3 regions of the Sutcliffiella cohnii genome follow, and region 2 is predicted to be linked to each of the others. Evidence: riboswitches for the same ligand, from Rfam matches in the RefSeq annotation. Region 2 holds a riboswitch; each other region holds the start of a gene.
The links. A riboswitch is a leader RNA that binds a small molecule or an ion and turns the genes downstream of it on or off. The one in region 2 is predicted to bind thiamine pyrophosphate.
Positions count from the first base shown of each region.

Region 1 (5,228 bases), 1.2 Mb from region 2:
AAAGTTTTTCAGATTGTACCATTAATTCTTCTGCTTTTTTACGCTCAGAAATATCACGGACAATAATTTGAAGTGCTTTTTTACCTAAATATGTAGTTGGGATAGCCACCATTTCGGTGTACAACTTTTTATCCTGAAAAGTCGTCCATGCTTGTTCAAATAAAGGATGTTTCTTTTCATGCTTACTACTATTAACTGTACGTTTCCAAATATCTTTAAAATGATTTTCTGCAATATTGTGAAAAATACTTTTACCAATAATTTCACCATAACTGTTTGCTTCCAGCATTTTTAACCCCGACTCATTAATAAACACCCATTTTTCTTCACAAATGATACCAATTGTATCAATCGTATTTTGTATTAATGTTCGGAACCTCTCTCGACTTTTTTGGAGGATATTTTGAAAATTTTTTCGGTGTGCAATATTTACTAATACGACAAATGAAGCTATTTTACCACGGAACATCGTCGGTGTCGACATCACGTCAAAATCAATTAAACTTCCATCAGCCCTAATCCATTGTTGTTCCATTAAACCAACATTTTTGCCACGCGCAACTGAAGTTAGCCGATGCTCTACAATATCATGAAACTTTGGATCAATAAACCGGTAAACATCTTTTTCGATAATTTGCATTCGATTATGTATACCTAATAGTTGGCATCCAGTCCAATTTATATACTCCACTTTACCATCAACAATAATTAAAACACCGTTCGGTAATTTTTCAATAAGGTCATGAGCATAATTTTCAATCAGTGGTTTATCTCCCAATGCATTACTCTCATAGCGAGTATACCCTTTTTCTCTATATAATTTATTATTAGTAGGTGACCAACCTGGTACTTGTGAAAAAGTGAACAGCCACTCTCTTTCATTTATGTTAGCTGAGGAACCAACAGAAACTATATTTGCTTTTCCACACAAAAATCCATCTGCAGTTTTTAACCTTACTAAAAAAGAAGCAGAATTGGTAGGTTGTTCAACTAAATTTTCAACTAAATATAGATCTTCTTGATGAATGTGTTCTCTAATAGGTTTTCCAATTAATTTAGAATTGTCCATGTTTAATAATGTCTCACTAGAAGTTGAGCAATATTTTATCTTTCCCAATTGGTCAATTACTAAAAATAAGCTTATGTTATTACTATCTGGATCAGATTGGTCTATTTCAGATTGAACAGGAGAATGGTAATATCCCATAACTTCCCCCCCTAATCATTTTATATATTAATATATTTAATTTGGTTTTAATTATACAATATATTCCGAATTTTTTCTAAACTTTTTCATCAATATGTAGATTCATGTCTTTTTTTTGCATATCACCTGTTCATTTACAGAAATAAATACTTTGGATTTTTTATATTTTACTATAAAATATATGGTAATGACGTATACATAACAAGGGGGAAATGTTCATGAACAATAGAGAAACTGTTGCTTTCGTAGGTACTGGGGTAATGGGGAATAGTATGGCTGGCCATTTATTAAGAGCTGGCTATCATGTTAACGTGTACACAAGAACAAAAGAAAAAGCAGAAAATTTAATAAGCTCTGGAGCAAAATGGTGTTCTACCCCAGCTGAAGCTGTAGCTGATGCGAAATATACGATTACAATCGTTGGTTACCCAAAAGATGTTGAAGAAGTTTATTTCGGAAAAGATGGAATATTAGAAAATGCAAAGCAAGGTTCTTTCGTCATTGATATGACAACATCAACGCCTTCATTAGCAAAAAAGATTTATGCAGCAGCAAAAGAAAAAGGGATTTATAGTTTAGATGCACCTGTATCAGGTGGAGACGTTGGTGCTAAAGAAGCTCGCCTTACCATTATGGTAGGTGGTGATAAAGATGCATATAAAACATGCCTACCTCTGTTCGAAAGAATGGGTAAAAATATCGTATTACAAGGTGAGGCTGGCTCAGGACAACATACGAAAATGTGCAATCAAATTGCGATTGCCACAAATATGATCGGAGTATGTGAATCACTTGCATATGCAAAGAGCTCTGGGCTAGATCCTGTGAAAGTGTTAGAAACGATAACGACTGGTGCTGCAAATAGTTTTTCCCTTAGTAAGTTAGCACCTAGAATACTTGCAGGTGATTTTGAACCCGGTTTTTATGTGAAGCATTTTATTAAAGATATGGGGATTGCCTTAGCTGAGGCTGAAGCAATGGGGTTAAAACTGCCTGGGCTTTCTTTAGCTATCGATATGTATGAAGAGCTTGCCAATAAAGGAGAAGAAAATAGCGGTACACAAGCGTTGTATAAATTATGGGAAATGTAATATTAATGTATTAATAGTAAAATAAAAAGCTGCTTCCTCGCATAGAAGCAGCTTTATAAGTTTTAAGCGTTTGCTTTAAAAAACTTCGGATAAAATTTATATATAATTACTAGTATCGCTATTGTAATAAGCATTTCTGGAACTAAATAAGACAAGTTATAAATAATAGAATATAATACAACCGGTATTCCATCTGGAGCATATTCACCGAACCAAATTACTCCTGAAAGGAAATGACTTATTAAACGTAATGCGGTTCCAAATATCATACCAACTACAATTGTACGAATAGTTACTCCTTTTACGGCAAAAATAGCGGCGAATCCTAACAGTGCAAATGGTAATGGGTAATCTAGAATAAGTTGCGCAGGATGAACAACATAACCTCCTGTTAACCAATTAATAACCCCTACTAATAGTCCGGTTACAACCCCCGCTTTCCAACCTCGTCTAAAAGCAATAACAAAGATTGGAACCATAATTAAAGATATAGATCCACCGTACGCCCAAAGCGCACCAAATTTCACATAGCTTAAAATAACTGCAAGTGCTGCCATCATAGATATTTCTACCATTGTGACTAAACGTTCTCTTTCCATCTGTCTCTCCCTTTCATGTATCCACTAGAAGGCTAGATTAAAGGAACATTTAGAAACGGTTAGAATAAAATAACAACCACTTCCCTACGCTAGTATAAACTAGATCAGGTTCCAAGAGTTAAGGTGTTCACCTCTCTCAGCCTTATCGGCACCTCTAGTGGACTTTCATTTACTTTTCCAATCAATATTGTAACATAATTTTAACAAAAGGGGAAAATTTTAATTGGAACACTATGAAATATCGATTCCTCGTAAATACTCTAGCATAACGTGAACCGCTACACGACTCGTCATATCCCGAAAATCGATTGTTGGATCTATTTCTACAATATCTATTCCACACACTTTATCGTGTTGAGCTACCTTATATACAGCTTCTAACAATTCACGAGAAGTCATGCCTCCGGGACCTAATGCTGGACAACCTGGAGCGTATGCTTGGTCGAGTACATCCATGTCAACTGAGATGTAAATATGATCCACTTTGCCTTGTAAATATTCCAGCGATTCTTCTATAACACACAATATCCCTTTTTCTTGAACATCTTTCATCGTAGAAATACGAATACCTTTCTCAAGAGCAAATTGATGATAATATTCGCTATTAGAGTAGTTTCGAATCCCCACTTGTACTAGGTGGGCACCTTGAAGGACTTCATCCGAAAGTAACCTATTGAATGGTGTACCATTAGTTGGCCCACCATCTTCCGTATTTCTTAAGTCATGATGTGCATCAAATTGAATAACACCAATTGTACCGGCCTTTGCGTTACTCATTCCTTTTACTAGCGAATAAGTAATAGAATGATCCCCACCTATAAAAATAGGGTGTAGGGACGGATTTTCCCTAATTAGCTTCTCTATACTTTGTTCAATGCGGCGATAGCTTTCTTTTATATCTGTTGCATGCATGAGCACATCTCCACAATCGGTAAGTTTACTAGATTGCAGGTCTTCTCTAGTCTCTACTGCATATGTTGAATAGTTGTGAAAAAGTTTTCTTACAGTAGCAGGAGTGAAGCATGCCCCAGAATGACTAATAGATGGCTTGGATAAAGGAACACCAATAACGGCTGTTCCTTTTATCTCCTCTATGCCATTCCACTCCTGTAACAGAGAAGCTGCTTTTTTGTAGTAGCGATCTGTAAACAGTGGACTGCCAGCTTTTTGAATAAACGTTTCCTTATCCAACATAGGCCCCACCTTTCGCTACTTCTTCTCCGTTTAAATAAACTGTATTCGTGTGGTTTACCCCGTAATGATAAGGAACATATAAATAGTTTGGCGCATTCCATACAACTACATTTGCTTTACGTCCTACTTTTAATGCGCCTGCACTACTCCCACGATTAATAGCATGTGCAGAATTAATCGTGACAGCATTCCAAATTTCTTCTGGCGTGAGCTTTAACTTTAGCATTGCTAAGTTCATAATTAGTTGAATGTTTTCGGTAGGAGAGCTACCCGGATTAAAATCTGTCGCTAGTGCAACCGCGGTACCGTTATCAATCATTTCCCTTCCGCGAGCGTAACCTTCTTTATTTAAATAAAATGTCGTACCAGGAAGTAAGACAGCTATTACTTCAGAATTACCTAACTCTTTAACAGCTCTATCAGATGCAGCAATTAAATGATCTGCTGAAATTGCTCCAAGTTCGATTGCTAACTCTGTACCTCCTAAAGAGACAATTTCATCTGCATGTATTTTCAATTTGAATCCAGCTTCTTTTGCAGAAGCTAAGTATCGGGCTGACTGCTCTACGTTGAATACAGCTTCCTCACAAAATATATCAACAAATTCTGCTAAATCTTCTTCTTTTAGCTTCTGAAACATTTGTTTCATTAACTGTAAAAACTCCTCTGACTTTCCTTTATATTCGTTTGGAATAGCATGTGCCCCTAGAAATGTTCTCGGGATGTCTATTTCATATTCCTCCGCTAATTGTTTCGCAACTTGTAGCTGCTTTAACTCTGTATCTAGATCTAAACCGTATCCACTCTTTGCCTCTACCGTTGTAATTCCATAACTAATCAGTCTTTCTAGATGAAAACTAGCTTTTTCTAGTAAATTCTCAAAACTAGCTTTGCGTGTTGCTTCTACAGTTGAAAGAATTCCTCCACCTTGCTGTAAGATTTCTAAATATGGTACTCCTTGCTGTTTTAAAGACATTTCGTGTTCCCTTGAACCTCCAAAAACTAAATGTGTATGGGGGTCAACTAGTCCTGGAGATACTAGCTTTCCACTACAATCTATCACTTTTTTACTCTTCAAATTTAGAGCCTCTGCTGTCGTACCAACAAATTGAATGACTCCATCTTTCCATCCAATCG
Region 1 is NZ_CP018866.1:1,919,300-1,924,527, reverse strand. Features, by position in the region: gene BC6307_RS09495 (ATP-binding protein) at 1-1,207, opposite strand, end outside; gene BC6307_RS09490 (NAD(P)-dependent oxidoreductase) at 1,426-2,298, shown strand; gene thiT (energy-coupled thiamine transporter ThiT) at 2,361-2,897, opposite strand; TPP riboswitch at 2,962-3,063, opposite strand; gene hutG (formimidoylglutamase) at 3,129-4,091, opposite strand; gene hutI (imidazolonepropionase) at 4,081-5,228, opposite strand, start outside.
Region 1: linked by a shared signal. The riboswitch ahead of thiT (energy-coupled thiamine transporter ThiT) and the one ahead of tenI (thiazole tautomerase TenI) in region 2 are both predicted to bind thiamine pyrophosphate.

Region 2 (5,228 bases):
GAGAAAAAATGGACTGTAAAATAAATTACTTACTTAACGAAGTAGGCTTAGAGCTTCCACACCCCCACACGAAAATAAATGAACTGTCTGGTGGAATGAAACAAAGGCTAGCGATTGCTTCTGTGTTAGCAATGGAACCAGATGTTTTATTTTTAGATGAACCAACGGCGCTATTAGACCCAGAAGGAACAAAGGAAGTGTGGGACACAATTAAACGGGTAGGAGAAGAAAAGACAGTCATTATTGTCGAGCATAAATTAAACTATCTGTTAGATTGGGTAGAGCGTGTAGTCGTTTTTGACGATAAAGGAACAATCATAGCGGACGGAGCTACTTTAGAAGTTTTCTCGCAATACAAGGAAAAGTTAAAAGAATATGGCATTTGGTATCCCGGAGTTTGGGAGGAAGTGATTGATCCAACTAATTTAAACCAAAATCCAGAAAAGGGAGAATCGATTATATCTCTACACGATTTTCAGGGTTTTAGAGGAAAAGAGTGTAAAATTTCAGTGGAGGATGTTACGTTCCATAAAGGTCAATGGACAACGATTATCGGAAAAAATGGCGCAGGAAAAAGTACCCTATTAGAGGCGATTCGAAAGCTTTTAAAAACGAATGGTGAGCTTCATTATTTCGGTGAAAATTACGAAGAAGAAGTGACGTTTGTTTTTCAAAACCCTGAATTTCAATTTGTTACGCATTCCGTTGAAGAGGAAATCGGATATACGCTATTGCGAAAAGGTGTATCGGAAGTAGAGAGAAATAATAAAGTAGAAAAACTGCTCGACAATTTTCATTTAACACATGTACGAACAAAACACCCTTTCGAGCTTTCAACTGGACAAAAAAGACGGCTAAGTGTGGCATCAGCGGTTGTACATCGTCCGAGTGTACTCCTTTTAGATGAACCTACATTCGGCCAGGATAGTCGAAATACTTTTTCGATGCTTGAATGGTTACAACAGCTCAAAGAAGAGGGGGTATGTGTTGTGATGGTTACACATGATGAGCATATTGTTGAGCATTTTGCAGATAAAGTGTTAGTAGTGGAGAGTGGAGAAGTAGTAGAAGTAATAGAGAAAGAGAGGTCCGTACACGATGCAATGGTCATTACAAGTTAACGAAACGTGGTTGCATCGAGTGAATCCGAGTTTCAAGTTAATAGCAATTGTCCTCCTCTTTGTAGCAGTCCTCTTCATACATAACATAAATGTATTAGTGAATATGACACTATTTATGTTATTGCTCTATATAACGTCAACGGGACATAGTTGGAAGGTAAAGGTCGTTCTTCTCCTACCATTTACCATTCTATTTTTCTCTTCTGCTGTGACGATGATTTTGTTCGGTAAAGGTGATACAACATGGTTTCAATTAGGAATTGTTCACATAAGTGAAGAAAGCTTTTATCGAGGAGTTCATATTGGATTAAGAGCATTAGTGTTTGCGTTTTTAGGTTTACTATTCGCGCTAACAACGAAGCCGGTTCTTTTATTTTATTCTCTTATGCAGCAATGGAAGCTACCGCCAAAGTATGCTTACAGTTTTCTCGCGTCTATTCGGCTCCTGCCAATTATGGTAGAAGAATTTTTTACTTTACAAAAAGCGTTAAAAGTTAGAGGGATTAAACAGGAAAAAGGTATGAAAGCTATCATACAAAAGGTCACTTTATATAGTATACCTTTATTATCACAAAGCATCAGAAGGGCGCATCGAATCGCAGTGGCGATGGAAGCAAAAAAATTTTCACAACAAAAAAATCGCACCTATTATTATCAAGTAAAGTACTCAAAAAATGACGTAATATTTACAACAGTTTTATTAATGGTATTACTTATCTCTTTTGTTTCAGCTACCTTTTTCCCTTACTTTTCGATAACGGATGTTAGATATTAAGTTCACTTTTATTTTAAAAAATTGGTTAGTATGCTATACTTTATTTACACAATTTAATAAGAACTTTTCACTAGGGGAGTCGAAATGACTGAGATGGAATAAATTGTTTCCAGACCCTTCGAACCTGATCTGGTTAATACCAGCGTAGGGAAGTGGGTAAATATATTGTATAGAAATATACTATTCATTCATACAAACCACTCTTTACGCTTAGGCGAAAAGAGTGGTTTTTTGTTTAGTATTATGCTAGTAAGGATTTGTTCTATGACGTCTTTTAGTAAAGATTGTAGTACTAATATTTAAAACAGAGAGTGGATCGGAGCGGAGGGAACTTGACTCCCTCCCCGCGGAAAGCAAGTTCACGCAGCGAAGAGGAACGGACTATCTCTAAAGGCTCCATAGTTTACAGGTAGATTTTAAGGTAAGTGTCAACGCTATATGCATTACAAAGGAGATTATCAATCTATGAAGCTACATGTTATTACAGATGGAAAGAAAACGAACGAAGAGTTAACAAACATTTTAAGAAGTATCCATCCATATGTAGACAGAATACATATTCGCGAAAAAGAAAAAACGGCAAGAGAGCTAGCACAATTACTGGAACAAATATTAAAAAGTGGAGTTCCTGCAAACAAATTAATCGTAAATGATCGAGTTGATGTTGCACAAGCATTTTCGGTGCGTGGTGTTCAGCTTGCGTTTCATAGTTTAGACGTACAGTTAGTAAAGCAATCTTTTCCTAGGTTAGAAATTGGATGCTCTGTCCATTCGATAGAAGAAGCAGCATATGCAGAAAAAAACGGTGCGGACTTTTTACTATACGGCCATATTTTTACTACATCCTCAAAACTTGGGCAGCAACCACGTGGGATAGATAATCTTAAAGAAATGACTGAGAAAAGTTCTGTTCCAATTATCGGTATTGGTGGAATTACACCAAAGAATTTAAAACAAGTAGCTTCCACCGGAGCCTCCGGTGTTGCAGTGATGAGTGGAATAATGGAGAGCAAAAACCCAGTATTGATGGCAAAAAGGTTTCAAGAAAGTCATAGCAGCTATGTGGAAGGAGGAGAGAAATGAATAACAATTGGGACGCAATCGTTGTTGGTGGTGGAGTGATCGGAAATGCAGCAGCCTACTATTTACAAAAGTCAGGGAGAAACGTCCTTCTTTTAGAAAAAGGAACCGTTGGCCTAGGAGCGTCAAAAGCGGCAGCAGGGATGCTAGGTGCTCAAGTAGAGTTGACGGAAGTTGGACCAATGTTTGAACTAGCAAGGGAAAGTAGAAAAATGTTTCCTAGATTACAAGAAGAGTTAAAAGAGATGTGTGGTATCGATATCGAGCTTGTTAGAGAAGGCATGCTGAAAGTCGCAAAAACAGATGAGGAAAAAGTTCATTTACAATCTGTAATTGAAGCACAACGTTCATTCGGAGAGAATACAAAATGGCTCGACCGTGAGGAAACACTACAAATGGAATCATCATTAAGTGATAGTATCATCGGAGCTATGGACATACCGAATGATGGGCATGTTAACCCTATACAACTTACACAGGCATTTAGCAAAAGTGCGGTCGCCCTCGGTGCAACCGTTAAAGAGTTCGTAGAAGTATATTCGTTCACCGAGTTGAGCGGAAAAATAACAGGTGTTCATACGAATATAGGTGATTTTTATGGGGAAAACATCGTTGTTGCAAATGGAGCTTGGAGTGCCCGTTTATTGAAGGAAGCGAATATAAACCTACCAACCTATCCGGTAAAAGGTGAGTGTATGTCTGTCATTACAGAACGCCCTCTCATTAAAAGTACCATCTTTTCACAACGGTGTTACGTAGTCCCGAAAAGTGGAAACCGTTTAATTATTGGTGCAACTTCTATTCCTAATAGTTTTTCGGAGCATGTTTCAGTTGAGGGAATCTCTTCCTTGATGCAAGCGTCCATAGACATTTTGCCTGATATTCAACGAGCTCAGTTTGAAAGGGCGTGGGCTGGAATACGACCGCAAACGATAGATGAGTTACCGTTTCTTGGAGTGCACCCAACAATAGAAAACGTATTTATCTGCACAGGTCATTATCGGAACGGTATTTTACTATCCCCAATTAGTGGAAAGCTTATTGCGGATATGATGGATGGTCGTACACTACCTTCCTATTTACAGGCGTTTACGTTTGAACGATTGAAAGGAGTGATAACAACATGAAAGTAACGATAAATGGTGAACTAATAGAGTTACCTAATGATATTAGAACAGTAGAAGATTTGCTAGCACATTTTCACCTTGATCAAAAGGTAGTCATTGTAGAAAAGAACCGAGATATTTTACAAAAAGAATCGCATCCATCAGTTACGTTAGCAGAAGGCGATCAATTAGAATTAGTACATTTTGTAGGAGGCGGATGAACATGTTAAAAATTGGACCATATGAATTTGAATCACGTTTATTATTAGGAACTGGTAAATACCCGAGCTTTGAAGTACAAAAAGAAGCGGTTGCGGTATCCGAATCAGAAATTTTAACGTTTGCGGTACGTCGCATGAACATCTTTGAACCGAGTCAACCAAACTTTTTAGAAAAACTAGACTTAGAGAAATATACGTTACTTCCAAATACTGCTGGGGCAAAAACAGCGGAAGAAGCAGTGCGCATTGCAAAATTAGCAAAAGCGTCTGGATTATGTGACATGATTAAAGTAGAAGTAATTGGCTGCTGGAAAACGTTACTACCAGATCCTGTTGAAACGTTAAAAGCAACAGAAGAGCTTTTAAAAGAAGGGTTTATCGTTTTACCGTACACTTCAGATGATGTTGTACTTGCTCGCAAACTAGAAGAATTAGGTTCACACGCAATAATGCCTGGAGCTTCTCCAATTGGATCTGGTCAAGGAATTATCAATCCGCTCAACTTAAGCTTTATTATCGAGCAATCAAACGTTCCAGTTATTGTGGATGCGGGAGTTGGCTCACCAGCTGATGCTGCTCAGGCGATGGAGTTAGGAGCAGATGGAGTTTTATTAAACACCGCTGTTTCGGCTGCAAAAGACCCAGTGAAAATGGCAAAAGCAATGAAACTAGCAATTGAAGCAGGAAGGTTAGGTTTTGAGGCTGGGCGTATGGAGAAAAAACGTTATGCCACTGCTAGTAGCCCAACTGAAGGAATGAGTGTTAGCTAATGGAACGCTATTCTAGACAGATACTATTTAAACCAATTGGGGTAAATGGACAAAAGCAATTAACGGAACAGCATGTCCTCATAGTGGGAGCAGGTGCACTCGGTACAGGTATTGCCGAGGCACTTTCTCGAGCTGGGGTCGGGAAAATGACGATT
Region 2 is NZ_CP018866.1:764,211-769,438, forward strand. Features, by position in the region: gene BC6307_RS03680 (ABC transporter ATP-binding protein) at 1-1,121, shown strand, start outside; gene BC6307_RS03685 (energy-coupling factor transporter transmembrane component T family protein) at 1,099-1,896, shown strand; TPP riboswitch at 1,959-2,064, shown strand; gene tenI (thiazole tautomerase TenI) at 2,362-2,979, shown strand; gene thiO (glycine oxidase ThiO) at 2,976-4,103, shown strand; gene thiS (sulfur carrier protein ThiS) at 4,100-4,303, shown strand; gene BC6307_RS03705 (thiazole synthase) at 4,306-5,073, shown strand; gene BC6307_RS03710 (thiazole biosynthesis adenylyltransferase ThiF) at 5,073-5,228, shown strand, end outside.

Region 3 (5,228 bases), 380 kb from region 2:
ATTGATTAATTAGTTTTTCTTCTTCATCCCTACCTACATTATTCTTTTTTTTAGATTCATGAAAATGCAGCTTTTTCTTCGCTCTACTCAATATTTTCCGACAGTTTGCCGCCTCTTTTCCTATGAAACTCTCCATCTCATCATAGGAAAAAGAAAATACCTCTCTTAATACAAATACTGCACGTTCAACCGGGTTAAGTTTTTCTAGTAGTGTTAGGAGCGCGTAGGAGAGTTGGTCATGTTGTTCGATAGAATGCAGCGGATCTTGATCTGTATTTAACGGTTCAGGGAGCCACGGTCCGATATAATGTTCTCTTCTTTTACTCGCGGATTTTAGATGGTCAATCGTTCGATTAGTGGCCATTTTACACAAATACGATTTATAATCTTTAATATTGTTCTTATCAATCTTATGAAAATCTATAAAAATATCATGAACGATATCTTCCGCTTCCGTCATACTTCCTGCCATCTGATAAGATATGGATAAAAGTAGCGGTTTATACTGCGTATATGCTTCCTCCATTTCCATCCTCGCTACACTCCCATTTTTTCATTTAATTCAATAATGCTCATGGCCGCTTGCTTTGCACTAAAAAAAGAACTGTCAACTAACATTCCCTCTGCGCCAACCCAATCTCCGGCAATAAATAACCCTGGAATCTGCTCCATTTCATTTTTTTGTTTTTTCATCATGCTATTAGTTACTGTTATGTTCGGTAGGTAACGTTTTGATATAACATGTTTTTCCCAGCCTGGTTGAACTCGACTAAGAAACTGTTCGAGCTCCTGTTTTAAATCCGTTCTAGGTTCATTAATGCTCAAATATTTCATTACGTGTATGACGGAGTGGCTTTGATTGTCACTTAATGTTGCGACGTTGGAATGATTAGAAAAATAGAGTGGTTGGTCCATGCTCAAGGCGAATGATACTGTAGGATTCGGTGTTTTGTTTAGCACTATATCCAGACATGCTGCCCGGACTGGTATAAGTTCATTGATTGCATCTATTTCATAGCCCTGAAGGAATTTCCTCAACTCATTTGGGCTTGCTGTTGATAAAATATATGGTGTGAAGATTGATTTATTGTTACTTAATTTCACTTCAAACTGTGGAAATTTCCCTTTTATTTGTTGAACGGAGGCTCCCGCTTGAATAATGACACCTAATTTTTCCGCTTTCTCTTTTAACTCCTCTATAATTGACTGCCAACCGTTATGAACATAAATGGCTTTTCCTAATTGCAGCTGCTTAAATGCAACTTCGGCACGAAGCCTATCAGGGTCGTTACAGTAAGAAGATAAACGTATAAGCATGAGAATAAATTTCTGAACACGTTCATCCTTTATATTTTCATGAAGCCATTGGTCAACGGAGATCTCTCGGTTGCTCTTTAATTTTTTTGTTTGTAAAAGTATAAAAAAGCGGAGTAATTCCATTTTCCCTCTCCAACTAAATAAATCACTAGTTAATACAGAGAAAGGGTTGGCGGGAAGGTTATACGGTGAATCATTGTAAAACACCTTTCCCCCGATGGCAGGGCTATTTCCTTTTGGAGAGATGCCTAATTCCGCTAATATTTCTAAACTTTTTCCTTTTGAATATAAGGCATGTGGTCCGAGATTGACATAACTACCATCCATCACTTCTGTTTTTGCCCGACCACCTATTGTTTTAGTTTTTTCGATTAATGTAACGGATAATCCTGCACGTGCTAAATAAATAGAAGCAGTAAGTCCAGCAATCCCTCCACCAATTACAACACAATTTCTTTCTGTATTCTTCATTGTTATCATCCTCCTATTTTACAAACAAGACGATTAACTGATTTATTTTGTGACAGATTTGAGATTAATTTTCTTTTTTTGTTTACTACTTATTTCTATAGTAACAATTAAAAACATAGCATCACGATACATTTTAGTAAAAATTAACTATTTTTCCAATTGTATATTGAATAATGTCTAAATTCATGTAGTATATGGAATAGGATATCCACTAGGGGAGCCAATAGGCTGAGACGTCGCTTTACGCGTCGGACCCTTTGAACCTGATCTGGTTTATACCAGCGGAGGAAAGTGGTGCATCGAGTACGTTTCGTATGCTCATGCTTCTCTTTTCCATGGAAGAGGAGCTTTTTTATGTTGTAAAAAGAGCTCATGCGTACCCCCTTTCGCATTGTCTTCCATGGGTGAATGTGGGTGTTCTTCTTATATTAATTTGGAGGAGGAATACTACATGACATTTTCAAAACAGTTAAGACAGGAAGCAGACCCAATCTTTGAAGCAATTTTTGAACATCCTTTTGTAAAAGGAATTGGAGAAGGAAATGTACCGAAAGAAGCACTCATTCATTACGTACAACAAGATTATGAATACTTAACGACATTTTGCCGTATTTATGGTCTTGCGGTTTCTAAATGTACAGACAGAGAAGATATGACGTTTTTCCAGGAGCAAATAGGGTTTGTCTTAAATGCAGAAATACATCCGCACAATAACTTTTGTAAGGTTGCAGGTGTTCGGTACGAGGATTTACAAAAAGCTCCACTTGCTCCAACCGCCCATCATTACACACGCCATATGATGGAGGCTGCTACAAACGGTACACTTGGCGAAACACTTGCTGCACTAGCACCTTGTCCCTGGACGTATTGGGAAATTGGTAGAAAGCTGATAAAGGAAGTAAAACCGACACCAACTCACCCTTTCTACGAATGGATTACATTTTATGGTGACAAGGAAGTTAGCACCATCACACAAACATTTATGGATAAAATAGATGCTTGTGCGGCCAAAGCTAGTGAATACGAAAAAAAACGCATGCGTGACCACTTTATTACGAGCACACAGTTAGAGCATCAATTTTGGACAATGGCATATACACAAGAAACATGGCCTGTGCCAATTAAATCTATTCAAGTTATATAGATCATCTTTGTAGATATTAAAAAAGCGTTTTGGATTAATATCCACAACGCTTTTTTAAAATTGATTTAAGAAGCTTATGTAACTATATACCTAACCCATATCTTTATATCTCATTAACTCAGCTTCTTCTTTATATGAAGATGATGCTCTGACGGTTTCATATTATGGGCATACTTTATTACTTCTATCACAAATTACTAGCTCCTATACTTCGTGTCCTAGAAGCCATTCTAACCGTTTCATTTTAAGAGAGTCTGGACTGTTCCGTAACAGTTGATTTCTAATAAAAATTGCAATTGGATTTTCGAGTTGCATCATTCTTCCCATTGCTCTAGAACCTTTTACGACTTTAGCAGTTCGGCCGTATCTTATTTCTTCATACTGTTTTAATGCTTTCTCAACTTCATTCGGGTAATCGTCAAGACAGCGAGAGAGCACTAATGCATCTTCCATCGCTTGCGCCCCACCTTGTCCTAAATTTGGTAGCATCGGATGGGCAGCATCACCGAGCAGTGTAATCTTTCCGTTACTCCACGTGTTCATCGGTTTTCTATCAAAAATTTCATGAACAATTATATTCGATTCTTCTGTTGCTTCGATCATGTTAGTAACTGGCTCCCACCAGCCGCTAAAATGATCTAAAGCGATTTTCTTTGGATGAGGGGAATTAATAATAGTGCCACTTTCACTATTTATAGCTGCAAACCAAAAGATTCTTCCTTTTCCTAAATGGGAGAACCCGAACCTTTTTCCATGGCCCCATGCTTCGAAACCTCCACCTAGTTCCATAGGGAAACGTGCATCCTCATAGACAGAAATTCCTCTAATAGCTGTAAAACCAGAATAACGTAAAGGGCTTGGACCAATTACCCTTTTTCTAACTTCGGAGTGTATCCCATCAGCACCAATGACTAAATTATCTTTAACTACTTCGCCATCTTCAAAGCCTACACTTACTTTTGAATCACGCTGTTCTATATGTACTAATCTTTTTTTAAGATTCACTGTATTCTCATATAATGCCGCATGTAATACTTTTTGTAAGCTGGGACGGTATATTAAATAGCTATAACTCCCATATCTCTGTGCCTGTTCATGAACAGGTACATTCACTAGTGGTTTTCCGTCCCATGTTCTAATTTCGGCCTTTTTAACCGGGGCACCCTTTTTTCTGATCTCAAGTGCTAGTCCTAATTTTCCCAACACTTTTAAGGCATTCGCAGACAATACAATCCCTGCACCAACATCCTTGAGTTCTGTAGCTTTATCGTAAACAGAAACGTTCCATCCTTTCTGTTGTAAAGCAATAGCCGTACAAAGGCCACCTATACCAGCACCAATTACAGTCGCAGACTTTTCATTATGTGATTTCTCCAAACTGACCACCTCTTTGCTTCTTTCCCATAACTTCACTAAGTTTCCTTTAAGTTAAAAAGGTGCGAAATGTTCTATTTGCGCACCTTTTTGATGATTCTCTTCGAATTAAAATTTGTTTCTCAATTCACGTTCGTTCACTTCTTCGTTACGAATCATTTGTTCTAGTTTTTCAATTAATCTATCGTTTACTTCAGGCGTTTTTCTAAAAAATGCTTTTGTCTTTTGCTTTTTTAAAACGGACAACATGTATTTCTTTTCTTCAAACGTAAACATTTTCCCTCTCCCAACGTCTTAGTTTCTACAACATTTACATGGGGATTTACTTTATTTTAACATGTTATTATTTGTCCATTGAATAGTTAATTATCAAAAAAAAACCAGACCCTATACTAAGTATAGGACTGGCTTTACGAATATTAATTGGAAACTGATAGTTCGATTCTGTAAAGTTTATCATCATTTGGTTGAGGAGCTCCTCGGCCGTCCGTATTGTTACTAATAAAATAAAGATAATTACCTTCAATCAATACATCACGGATTCTCCCGAGACTTGTTATTATTTCCTGTTTTTCCCCTGTTTCGAGGTTAAATTGCAATAAGGCAGTACCTCTAAGAGCACCAACGTATAAATTTCCATCTTCATAATCCATTCCAGAAGGTGCCCAAGTTTCCTCAACTCCTGAAGTAAATAACGGCGGAACTAATCCTTCTTTTTGTTCATTTCCTTCAATGATTGGCCAACCATAGTTGAGACCAGCTTCGATCTTATTTACCTCATCGTTTCTATTGTTGCCGTGATCTGTTGAGTAAAGTGTCCCATCAGGTGACCATGTAATCCCTTGAGGATTTCTAAGCCCGTAACTATAAACGTAGGAGTTCGGAAATGGGTTATCAGATGGAAGTGATCCATCCAAATTCA
Region 3 is NZ_CP018866.1:1,142,886-1,148,113, reverse strand. Features, by position in the region: gene BC6307_RS05585 (RNA polymerase sigma-70 factor) at 1-532, opposite strand, end outside; gene BC6307_RS05580 (phytoene desaturase family protein) at 538-1,788, opposite strand; TPP riboswitch at 1,992-2,095, shown strand; gene tenA (thiaminase II) at 2,240-2,932, shown strand; gene BC6307_RS05570 (FAD-dependent monooxygenase) at 3,137-4,318, opposite strand; gene BC6307_RS24725 (hypothetical protein) at 4,415-4,582, opposite strand; gene BC6307_RS05565 (PQQ-dependent sugar dehydrogenase) at 4,726-5,228, opposite strand, start outside.
Region 3: linked by a shared signal. The riboswitch ahead of tenA (thiaminase II) and the one ahead of tenI (thiazole tautomerase TenI) in region 2 are both predicted to bind thiamine pyrophosphate.